DNA from 2 places in the Thioalkalivibrio sulfidiphilus HL-EbGr7 genome. Region 2 is predicted to be linked to the other one. Evidence: predicted binding sites of a transcription regulator. Region 2 holds the regulator's gene; the other holds the start of a gene.

Region 1 (4,419 bases), 450 kb from region 2:
ACGTCCTGCTCCACGGCGGTGTCCAGGATCTTCTGGGCGGGCACCATCACGCCGAGATCGATGACCTCGAAGTTGTTGCACTGGAGCACCACGCCCACGATGTTCTTGCCGATGTCGTGCACGTCGCCCTTCACGGTGGCCATGAGCACCTTGCCGTTGGGCCGGTCGCCCTCCTGCTTGAGCGCCTCGATGAACGGGATCAGGTGGGCCACCGCCTTCTTCATGACCCGCGCGGACTTCACCACCTGGGGCAGGAACATCTTGCCGTCGCCGAACAGGTCGCCCACCACGTTCATGCCGTCCATGAGCGGGCCTTCGATCACGTGGATGGGGTGATCCACGCCCTGGCGGGCCTCCTCGGTGTCCTCCACCACGAAGGCGTCGATGCCCTTCACCAGGGCATGCTCCAGACGCTTGGCCACCGGCAGCTTGCGCCACTCCAGGTCTTCCTTCTTGGCCTCGCCGCCCTCGCCGCGATAGCGCTCGGCAGCCTCCAGCAGGCGCTCGGTGGCATCCGGGCGGCGGTTGAGCACCACGTCCTCCACCAGTTCGCGCAGTTCCCTGTCGATCTCGTCGTAGACCGCCAGCTGCCCGGCGTTGACGATGCCCATGTCCATACCCGCGTGGATGGCGTGGTACAGGAACACCGCGTGGATGGCCTCGCGCACCGGCTCGTTGCCGCGGAAGGAGAAGGACACGTTGGACACGCCCCCGGAGACCAGGGCATGGGGCAGACGCTTCTTGATCTCGCGGGTGGCCTCGATGAAGTCCACACCGTAATTGTTGTGTTCCTCGATACCCGTGGCGATGGCGAAGATGTTGGGGTCGAAGATGATGTCTTCCGCCGGGAAGCACACCTGCTCGGTGAGGATGCGGTAGGCGCGCTCGCAGATCTCCACCTTGCGCGCCTGGGTGTCCGCCTGGCCCTGCTCGTCGAAGGCCATGACGATCACCGCGGCGCCGTAGCGGCGCACCAGCTTGGCGTGCTCGATGAAGGTGGCCTCGCCTTCCTTCAGCGAGATGGAGTTCACCACGCCCTTGCCCTGGATGCACTTCAGACCCGCCTCGATCACCTCCCACTTGGAGGAGTCGATCATCACCGGCACCCGGGAGATGTCCGGCTCGGCGGCCATGAGGTTCAGGAAGCGCACCATGGCGGCCTTCGAATCCAGCATACCCTCGTCCATGTTCACGTCGATGATCTGGGCGCCGTTCTCCACCTGGCTGGCGGCCACCTCCAGGGCGGTCTCATAGTCGCCGTCCTTGATCAGGCGCTTGAAGCGCGCGCTGCCGGTGACGTTGGTGCGCTCGCCCACGTTGACGAACAGGGAGTCCTCGGTGATGTTGCAGGGCTCGAGCCCCGACAGGCGGCAGGCCGGTTCCCGTTTGGGGATGCTGCGCGGCGGGAGATCCGCCACCGCCTCGGCGATGGCACGGATGTGGGCCGGTGTGGTGCCGCAGCAGCCGCCGACGATGTTGAGAAAGCCGCTCTCGGCCCACTCGCGGATGTGCACCGCCATGTCCGCAGGGCTCAGGTCGTAGCCACCGAACTCGTTGGGCAGGCCCGCATTGGGATGGGCGGAGACATGGGTGTTGGCGATGCGGGAGATCTCCTCCACGTGGGCACGCAGTTCCCTGGGGCCCAGGGCGCAGTTCAGGCCGAAGGAGAAGGGCCGCGCATGGCGCAGGCTGTTCCAGAAGGCCTCGGCCGTCTGGCCCGAGAGGGTGCGCCCGGAGGCGTCGGTGATGGTGCCGGAGATCATCACCGGCAGGCGCCGGCCGGTCTCGTCGAACAGGCTCTCCACGGCGAACACCGCCGCCTTGGCATTGAGGGTGTCGAACACCGTCTCGATGAGCAGCAGGTCGGCGCCGCCTTCGATGAGCGCCTCGGCGGCCTGCCGGTAGGCGGCCACCAGCTGATCGAAGTCCACATTGCGGAAACCCGGGTCGTTCACGTCCGGGGAGATGCTGGCGGTGCGGTTGGTGGGGCCCAGCACCCCGGCCACGAAGCGGGGCCTGTCCGGGGTCTTCGCGGTCCATTCATCGGCCACCCGCCGGGCCAGGCGCGCCGCCTCCCGGTTGATCTCGGGCACCAGTTCCTCCATGGCGTAGTCGGCCATGGCGATGGTGGTGGCGTTGAAGGTGTTGGTCTCCAGGATGTCCGCGCCGGCCTCCAGGTACTGGCCGTGGATCTCGGCGATGATCTCCGGGCGGGTGAGCGCCAGCAGGTCGTTGTTGCCCTTGAGGTCGATCTGCCAGTCGGCGAAGCGCTCGCCCCGGTAGTCGGCCTCGCCGAGCCCGTAGCCCTGGATCATGGTCCCCATGGCGCCGTCCAGGATCAGGATGCGCTCCTTGATATGGGTCTCGAGCAGGCGTGTGCGATCGTCAGTCATGGGATGAAAACCACCGGGTTGAATTTCTCAAAGCCGGCGATTTTACCATGACCGGCGGTCCAGCCCTGCCAATACCCCCGGAAAAGCCAGCCCACCCGGGACCTGCAGCGAACTTGACATCGGTCAGTATCGGGGTCTCTGGCCGACGGTAGTCTGAGGCCATTCGAGCCTTCAACGACAACCCGAGGAGACCCACCATGGAACTCGTACTCGCAAGCCCCGTGGCCCTGCTCAGCATCATCACCCTGGCCCTGCTGTGCGGCGTGGGCGGCTACCTGGTCTACCACTTCGTGCGTTACGCGCCGTAAGGGCGCGATTCAACATTCAAGATTCAAAATTCAAAGGGAGAGCGGCAAAGGCATTTCCCTTTGAATTTTGAATTTTGAATTTTGAATTTTGAATTTTGAATTTTGAATTATCCTTACCGGATGCGCCCCCAGGCATCCACCCTGCACTTTTACGCCACGCCCCCGGACCCCTGCCCCTATCTGCCCGGCCGCAAGATGGTCAGCGTGTTCGCCGACCCCCGGGCGGACATGGACGTGGCCCTCTACGGGCGGCTGGCCCGCCATGGCTTTCGCCGCAGCGGCCGGCATGTCTACCGCCATCAATGTCCCGATTGCCGGGCCTGCATACCCCTGCGCGTGCCCGTGGATGGCTTCCAACCCAACCGCAACCAGCGGCGGGTCTGGCGGCGCAACAGGGATCTCTCGGTGCACGTGATCAAGGCCTCGCCCCGGGAGGAGCACTTCGAGCTCTACCGGCGCTACGTGGACACCCGCCACCCGGGCGGCGGCATGGATGACCCCAGCCCCACGGACTACTGGCGCTTCATCGACTCGGACTGGTCGGACACGGACCTGGTGGAATTCCGGGCCGGCCAGCGGCTGGTGTGCGTGGCGGTGGTGGACCGGCTGCCGGACGGCCTGTCGGCGGTCTACACCTTCTTCGACCCCGAGGATGCCGTCCGCAGCCCCGGCACCCTGGCGGTGCTGTGGCTGATCCACGAGGCCCAACGCCTGGGCCTGCCCTACGTGTACCTGGGCTACTGGATCGCCGGCAGCGAGAAGATGGCCTACAAGGCGTCCTTTCGGCCGGCGCAGGGGCTGCGGGACGGGGTCTGGGTTGAGTTGGCCGGGATTTAAGGGCTTTGCCGCAGAGGCGCAGAGAAAAGCTGGAAAAACGACAGGATTAACATGATTAACAAGATTCAAGAACTGAAATCCAATCATTACTGATTGAGTCTTTAATCCTGTTAATCATGTTAATCCTGTCAAAACTGTTCTTTTTTCTCCGCGCCTCCGCAGTCTGTGCGGCAGAGGTTCAGATTTCACGAACCTTTCAGCAGATCCAGCGCCCTGGCATGCAGCGCCGGGGTGGCGGCGGCGAGCACGCTGGTGGTCTCGAGGGTCAGTTCGCGGCCGTCCAGATCGGTGAACACGCCGCCGGCCTCGCGCACGATCACCGCCAGGGCGGCGATGTCCAGGATGTTCACGTCGGACTCCACCACCAGGTCGATGCGACCCGAGGCCAGCAGGTGGTAGTGGTAGAAATCCCCGTAGCCGCGGGTGCGGTTCACCTGGCGCACCAGGCTACCGAGGGCCTCCCAGCGATCACTGCCAGCCAGGGTCTTGATGTTGCCCAGTGACAGGGTGGCAGCAGCGAAATCCTCCACCTGGCTGACCCGGATGGGCTTGTCGTCCAGGTAGGCGCCGAGACCCTTCTCCGCGTAGGCGATCTCCTCGAACTCCGGCGCGCTGGAGACCCCCATGACCAGTTCCCGCGTGTGCATCAGGGCGATCTGGGTGGAGAAGAACGGGTAGTGCCGCACGAAGCTCTTGGTGCCGTCGATGGGATCGATCAGCCAGGTATAGGGGGCGCTGCCGGTACTGTGCCCGGTCTCCTCGCCGAAGAAACCGTGGGCCGGGAAGGCCCCGGTGATGATGCCCTTGATGGTCTTCTCCGTCTCCACGTCGGCGATGGTCACCGGGCTCTGGTCTGCCTTGAGTTCCACCGGGATCTCCTG
Region 2 (4,419 bases):
TTGCCATCCTTCAGGTCAATGGCCGGAATCACCAACATGCTCGAGTCTCCTGGGATCATGACTGTGGCTGCCCATCCCAGCGCATGAAGTTCCTGAGCAGGGTGAGGCCCGCGGCCGCGCTCTTCTCAGGGTGGCACTGGATGGCAAAGATGTTGTCCTTGGCAATGGCCGAGGTGAAGCGGATGCCGTACTCGGTGGTGGCGGCCACCAGGGCGGGGTCGCCGGCCTCGAGGTGATAGCTGTGCACGAAATAGAAGCGGCTGTCCTGGGGGATGTCCCGCCACAGGGGATGCGCGCCTTCCTGATGTACCTGGTTCCAGCCCATGTGGGGAATCTTCAGGCGGTCGCCGCTGCCGGCGTCCCGCAGATCCGTTCCGAAAAACCGCACCTTGCCGGGCAGGATGCCCAGGCAGGGGGTGCCGCCGTTCTCTTCACTATAGTCCACCAGCACCTGCATGCCCATGCAGATACCCAGAAACGGGCGGCTGGCGGCCGCCTGGCGCAGCACGGCATCGAGGCCCCGGGCGGTGAGCGCGGCCATGCAGTCCCGGGCGGCGCCCTGGCCGGGGAACACCACCCGCTCGGCGGCGGCGATGACCCCGGGGCTGTCGGTGAGCAGCACGCGGGTGCCCGCCGGAGCCTCGTGCTCCAGGGCCTTGACCACGGAGCGCAGGTTGCCCATGCCGTAATCGACCACTGCCACGGTGTTCATGATCGCTGCCTTGCTCGGGATGCGGGTGTCGCGGCCTACAGGGAGCCCTTGGTGGAGGGGGTGGTGCCCTGCATGCGCGGGTCCGGTTCGGCGGCCATGCGCAGGGCACGGCCGAAGGCCTTGAAGATGGTCTCCGCCACGTGGTGGGCGTTGCGCCCGCGCAGGTTGTCGATGTGCAGGGTCACGGCGGCGTGGTTGACGAAGCCCTGGAAGAACTCGCCGAACAGGTCCACGTCGAAGTCGCCGATGCGTGCCCGGGGGTAGTCCACGTGGTACTCCAGGCCGGGACGGCCGGAGAAGTCCACCACCACCCGGGACAGGGCCTCGTCCAGGGGCACGTAGGCATGGCCGTAGCGGCGGATGCCCTTCTTGTCGCCCAGGGCCCTGGCCATGGCCTGGCCCAGGGTGATGCCGATGTCCTCCACCGTGTGGTGGGCGTCGATATGCAGGTCGCCCTTGGCAACGATCTCCAGGTCCACCACGCCGTGCCGGGCCACCTGGTCGAGCATGTGGTCCAGGAACGGCAGGCCGGTGTCGAACTGGCCCTTGCCCTGACCATCCAGGTTGATACGGACCCGGATCTGGGTTTCCAGGGTGTCCCGGGAGACTTCGGCGATACGCTCGGACATGGGTGCAATAAATCCGCGGATTGATCGACCTGCGATCATATCACAGCCGTTGGCCCTGGCACGCGCCGTCCGGCTTGCAGTGGCGTGCTGCTTGTAGGGCCGCGAAGCCTTCGGGTATCTTGAGCGTTAAGGTAGGTACAGGGACACCTCCTCACCACGGGAACCACGCATGCCCACGTCCAATATCATCGATCTGCATGGCCTGAAAAAGGCCTGCAGCAACTGCAGCCTCCACGACCTGTGCATCCCCATGGGGGTCAGTGACCAGGAACTGGACGCGCTGGAGCGCATCATCAACCGCCGCCGGCCTCTGCAGCGGGGCGAGTACCTGTACCGCCCCGGCGACCGCATGCAGGCCCTGTACGCGGTGCGTGCCGGCTCCGTGAAGACCTCCTCCATCAGCGACGACGGCCTGGAACAGGTCACCGGCTTCCACCTGCCCGGCGAACTCCTGGGTCTGGATGCCATCAGCGACGGCATCCACCCCTGCACCGCCCGGGCCCTGGAAACCACCTCCGTGTGCGAGATCCCCTACGACAGGCTCGAGGACCTGGCCGGCCAGGTGCCAGGCCTGCAACGTCAGTTGTTCCGCATCATGAGCCGGGAGATCCAGTTCGACGAACACCTGATGACCCTCCTGGGCAAGAAGTCCTCGGAGGCGCGCCTGGCCGCCTTCCTGCTGAGCCTGTCCAAGCGCTTCGGCGAACGGGGCTTCTCCCGCCAGGAATTCAACCTGACCATGTCCCGCAACGACATCGCCAACTACCTGGGCCTGGCGGTGGAGACGGTCAGCCGGCTGTTCACCCGCTTCCAGCAGCTCGGCCTGCTGGAGGTCAACCGCAAGCTGGTGCAGCTGATCGACATGGAAGGCATGCACCAGATGGCCGGCGCCCACGGCCCTGAAACCCTTGAAAAAGGCGGCCGGGGAGGCTGATAGGGGCAATTCAAAGTTCAAGATTCAAAATTCAAAGAAAAGGTCACCTCCCCCTTTGAATTTTGAATCTTGAATTTTGAATTGCCTTCAAAGCAGCGCTCTCGGCGAAAACACCTCCGCCTCACCCAGCTTCTCCGTCACCCTGACCGCCTCCGCCAGCAGCCTGTCCGCGCTCACGGGCCCCACTTCCTCGCAGGCGGCCACGTAGGTCAGGTGCAACAGGCCGCGCAGGCCCTCCAGGCCCACGGCCTGCGGCAGCTGGGACGCCTCCCCCGTGATCCAGTCGGTCACCTGCCCGCGCAGGCCCGCCGGCAGACCCAGGCCCACAAGGCGCTGCAGCACCCGCACCCGCACCCCGGTCTCCACCTGCCGCTGCACGAGCCCCTCCATGATCGTGCCGTACATGGACTCGAACACGGTCATGGCCCCCGCTGGCGGGGGCGGTGAGGCACTGGCCGCCGGGACGGCACCCCGGTCCGAGGGACCCGGGTCCGGGGCCAGGTCCGCTTCGTCCAGGGACAGGGCGCGTACCAGGGCCCGGTGCAGTTCGCCGCGCCGCGCCTCCTGCCCGGCCTGCCGGCAGATGCGCGCCAGGAAGTCGTGCAGGGCATAGACGGGCTTGTCCGAGAACTCCCGCTCCCAGAGGCCCAGCCCCTCACGGGCGGCGGCCTCGTCCATGAGGGAGCACAGTCCGGTGTAGATGGCGCGGCGGCGGCGACGCAATTCCCTGCTGTCCACGGCCATGACGCTCACCCCTTGCCCTTGTGCAGGACATCGGCCTGGAACTCCGGATAGCCGATCTCGTAGTGCTCGCTGAAGTCGAGACCCCGCTGCTCGTCCACCGTGGAGGCGCGCAGGCCCACGGTGCGGTCGATCAGGAAGTACATCAGCAGGGCCATGGGGAAGGCCCACAGGAAGCCGGCCAGGATGCCGATCAACTGCACCGCCACCTGCATGGGGTTGAACAGGTCGCCGGCCAGGAACAGGCCCGCCGCCAGGGTGCCCCAGGCGCCGGCCAGGCCGTGGGCCGAGACCGCGCCCACCACGTCGTCCAGGCCCAGGGACTCCAGCAGGCGCGTGCCCGCCACCACGATCATGCCCGAGACCAGGCCGGTGACCACGGCGAAGTGCGGGTCCATGGTGGCGGCGCCGGCGGTGATGCCCACCAGGCCACCGATGGAGGCATTCACCGTGGTGGTAAGCAGCACCGGCTGTCGCAGGATGGCCAGCAGGATCAGTGCGCCGGCGGCGCCCGCTGCCGCCGAGAGGTGGGTGTTGAGGTTGATCAGGCCGATGGAAACATCGGCGCCGCCGGTGCTGCCACCGTTGAAGCCGAACCAGCCCACCCAGAGGATGAAGCCGCCCAGGGCCACCTGGGTGAGGTTGTGGCCATGGATGGGCCGGCGCTCGCCGTTGGGGCCGAAACGCCCCAGGCGCGGCCCCAGCACCAGCACACCCGCCAGGGCCACCCAGCCTCCGATGGAATGCACCACCGTGGAGCCGGCGAAGTCGATGAAACCGAGGCTGGCCAGCCAGCCCTCGCCGCCGTGGGCGCCGCCCCAGGCCCAGCTGCCGTACACGGGATAGATGATGGCGGTGATCAGCACCGCACCCAGCAGGTAGGCCTGGTAGCGGGTGCGCTCGGCCATGGCACCGCTGGCGATGGTCACGGCGGTGGCGGCGAACATGGTCTGGAACAGCAGGGCCATGTAGTCGCCGTTCTCGGCGCCGATCAGGGCGAAATGGGACTGGCCGAACCAACCGGTGGGGTTGAAGCCGAACATCAGCCCGTAACCCACCAGCCAGAAGGCCAGGCTCCCCAGGCACACGTCCACGTAGTTCTTCATCACCACGTTGACGGCGTTCTTGGCCCGGGACATGCCGCTCTCCAGCAGGGCGAAACCCGCCTGCATGAAGAACACCAGGGCGGCGGCCACCGCCAGCCAGACCGTGTCCAGGGCGGGCAGCCAGTCCGGCGGCCCGGACTCCGCGGCCTGGGTGACGGCCGGGAACAGGCACAGGGCTGTGATGAGCATCAGGGGGGTGAAACGGGATCGGGGCAGGGTCATGGAATCTCTCGTCCTCTTGCTGGGCCTTGCCTGTGAATGAGCAAGGCCCATGCCAGAGGACAGATCCATGACCGG

What was found. Region 2 encodes FNR, which switches genes on or off when oxygen is low (the NO sensors DNR and NnrR bind a similar motif). Its sites were predicted from a motif close to TTGATNTANATCAA; they were not measured.
Region 1: the regulator FNR is predicted to act here: its motif matches at 2,507-2,520, upstream of TGR7_RS16975 (DUF3149 domain-containing protein).

The regions. Positions count from the first base shown of each region.
Region 1 covers NC_011901.1:680,116-684,534, reverse strand. The annotation lists gene metH (methionine synthase) at 1-2,393, opposite strand, end outside; gene TGR7_RS16975 (DUF3149 domain-containing protein) at 2,591-2,701, shown strand; gene TGR7_RS03210 (arginyltransferase) at 2,822-3,538, shown strand; gene TGR7_RS03205 (inositol monophosphatase family protein) at 3,724-4,419, opposite strand, start outside.
Region 2 covers NC_011901.1:230,149-234,567, reverse strand. The annotation lists gene hisA (1-(5-phosphoribosyl)-5-[(5-phosphoribosylamino)methylideneamino]imidazole-4-carboxamide isomerase) at 1-38, opposite strand, end outside; gene hisH (imidazole glycerol phosphate synthase subunit HisH) at 56-712, opposite strand; gene hisB (imidazoleglycerol-phosphate dehydratase HisB) at 748-1,341, opposite strand; gene fnr (fumarate/nitrate reduction transcriptional regulator Fnr) at 1,511-2,275, shown strand; gene TGR7_RS01045 (hypothetical protein) at 2,363-3,019, opposite strand; gene TGR7_RS01040 (ammonium transporter) at 3,025-4,344, opposite strand.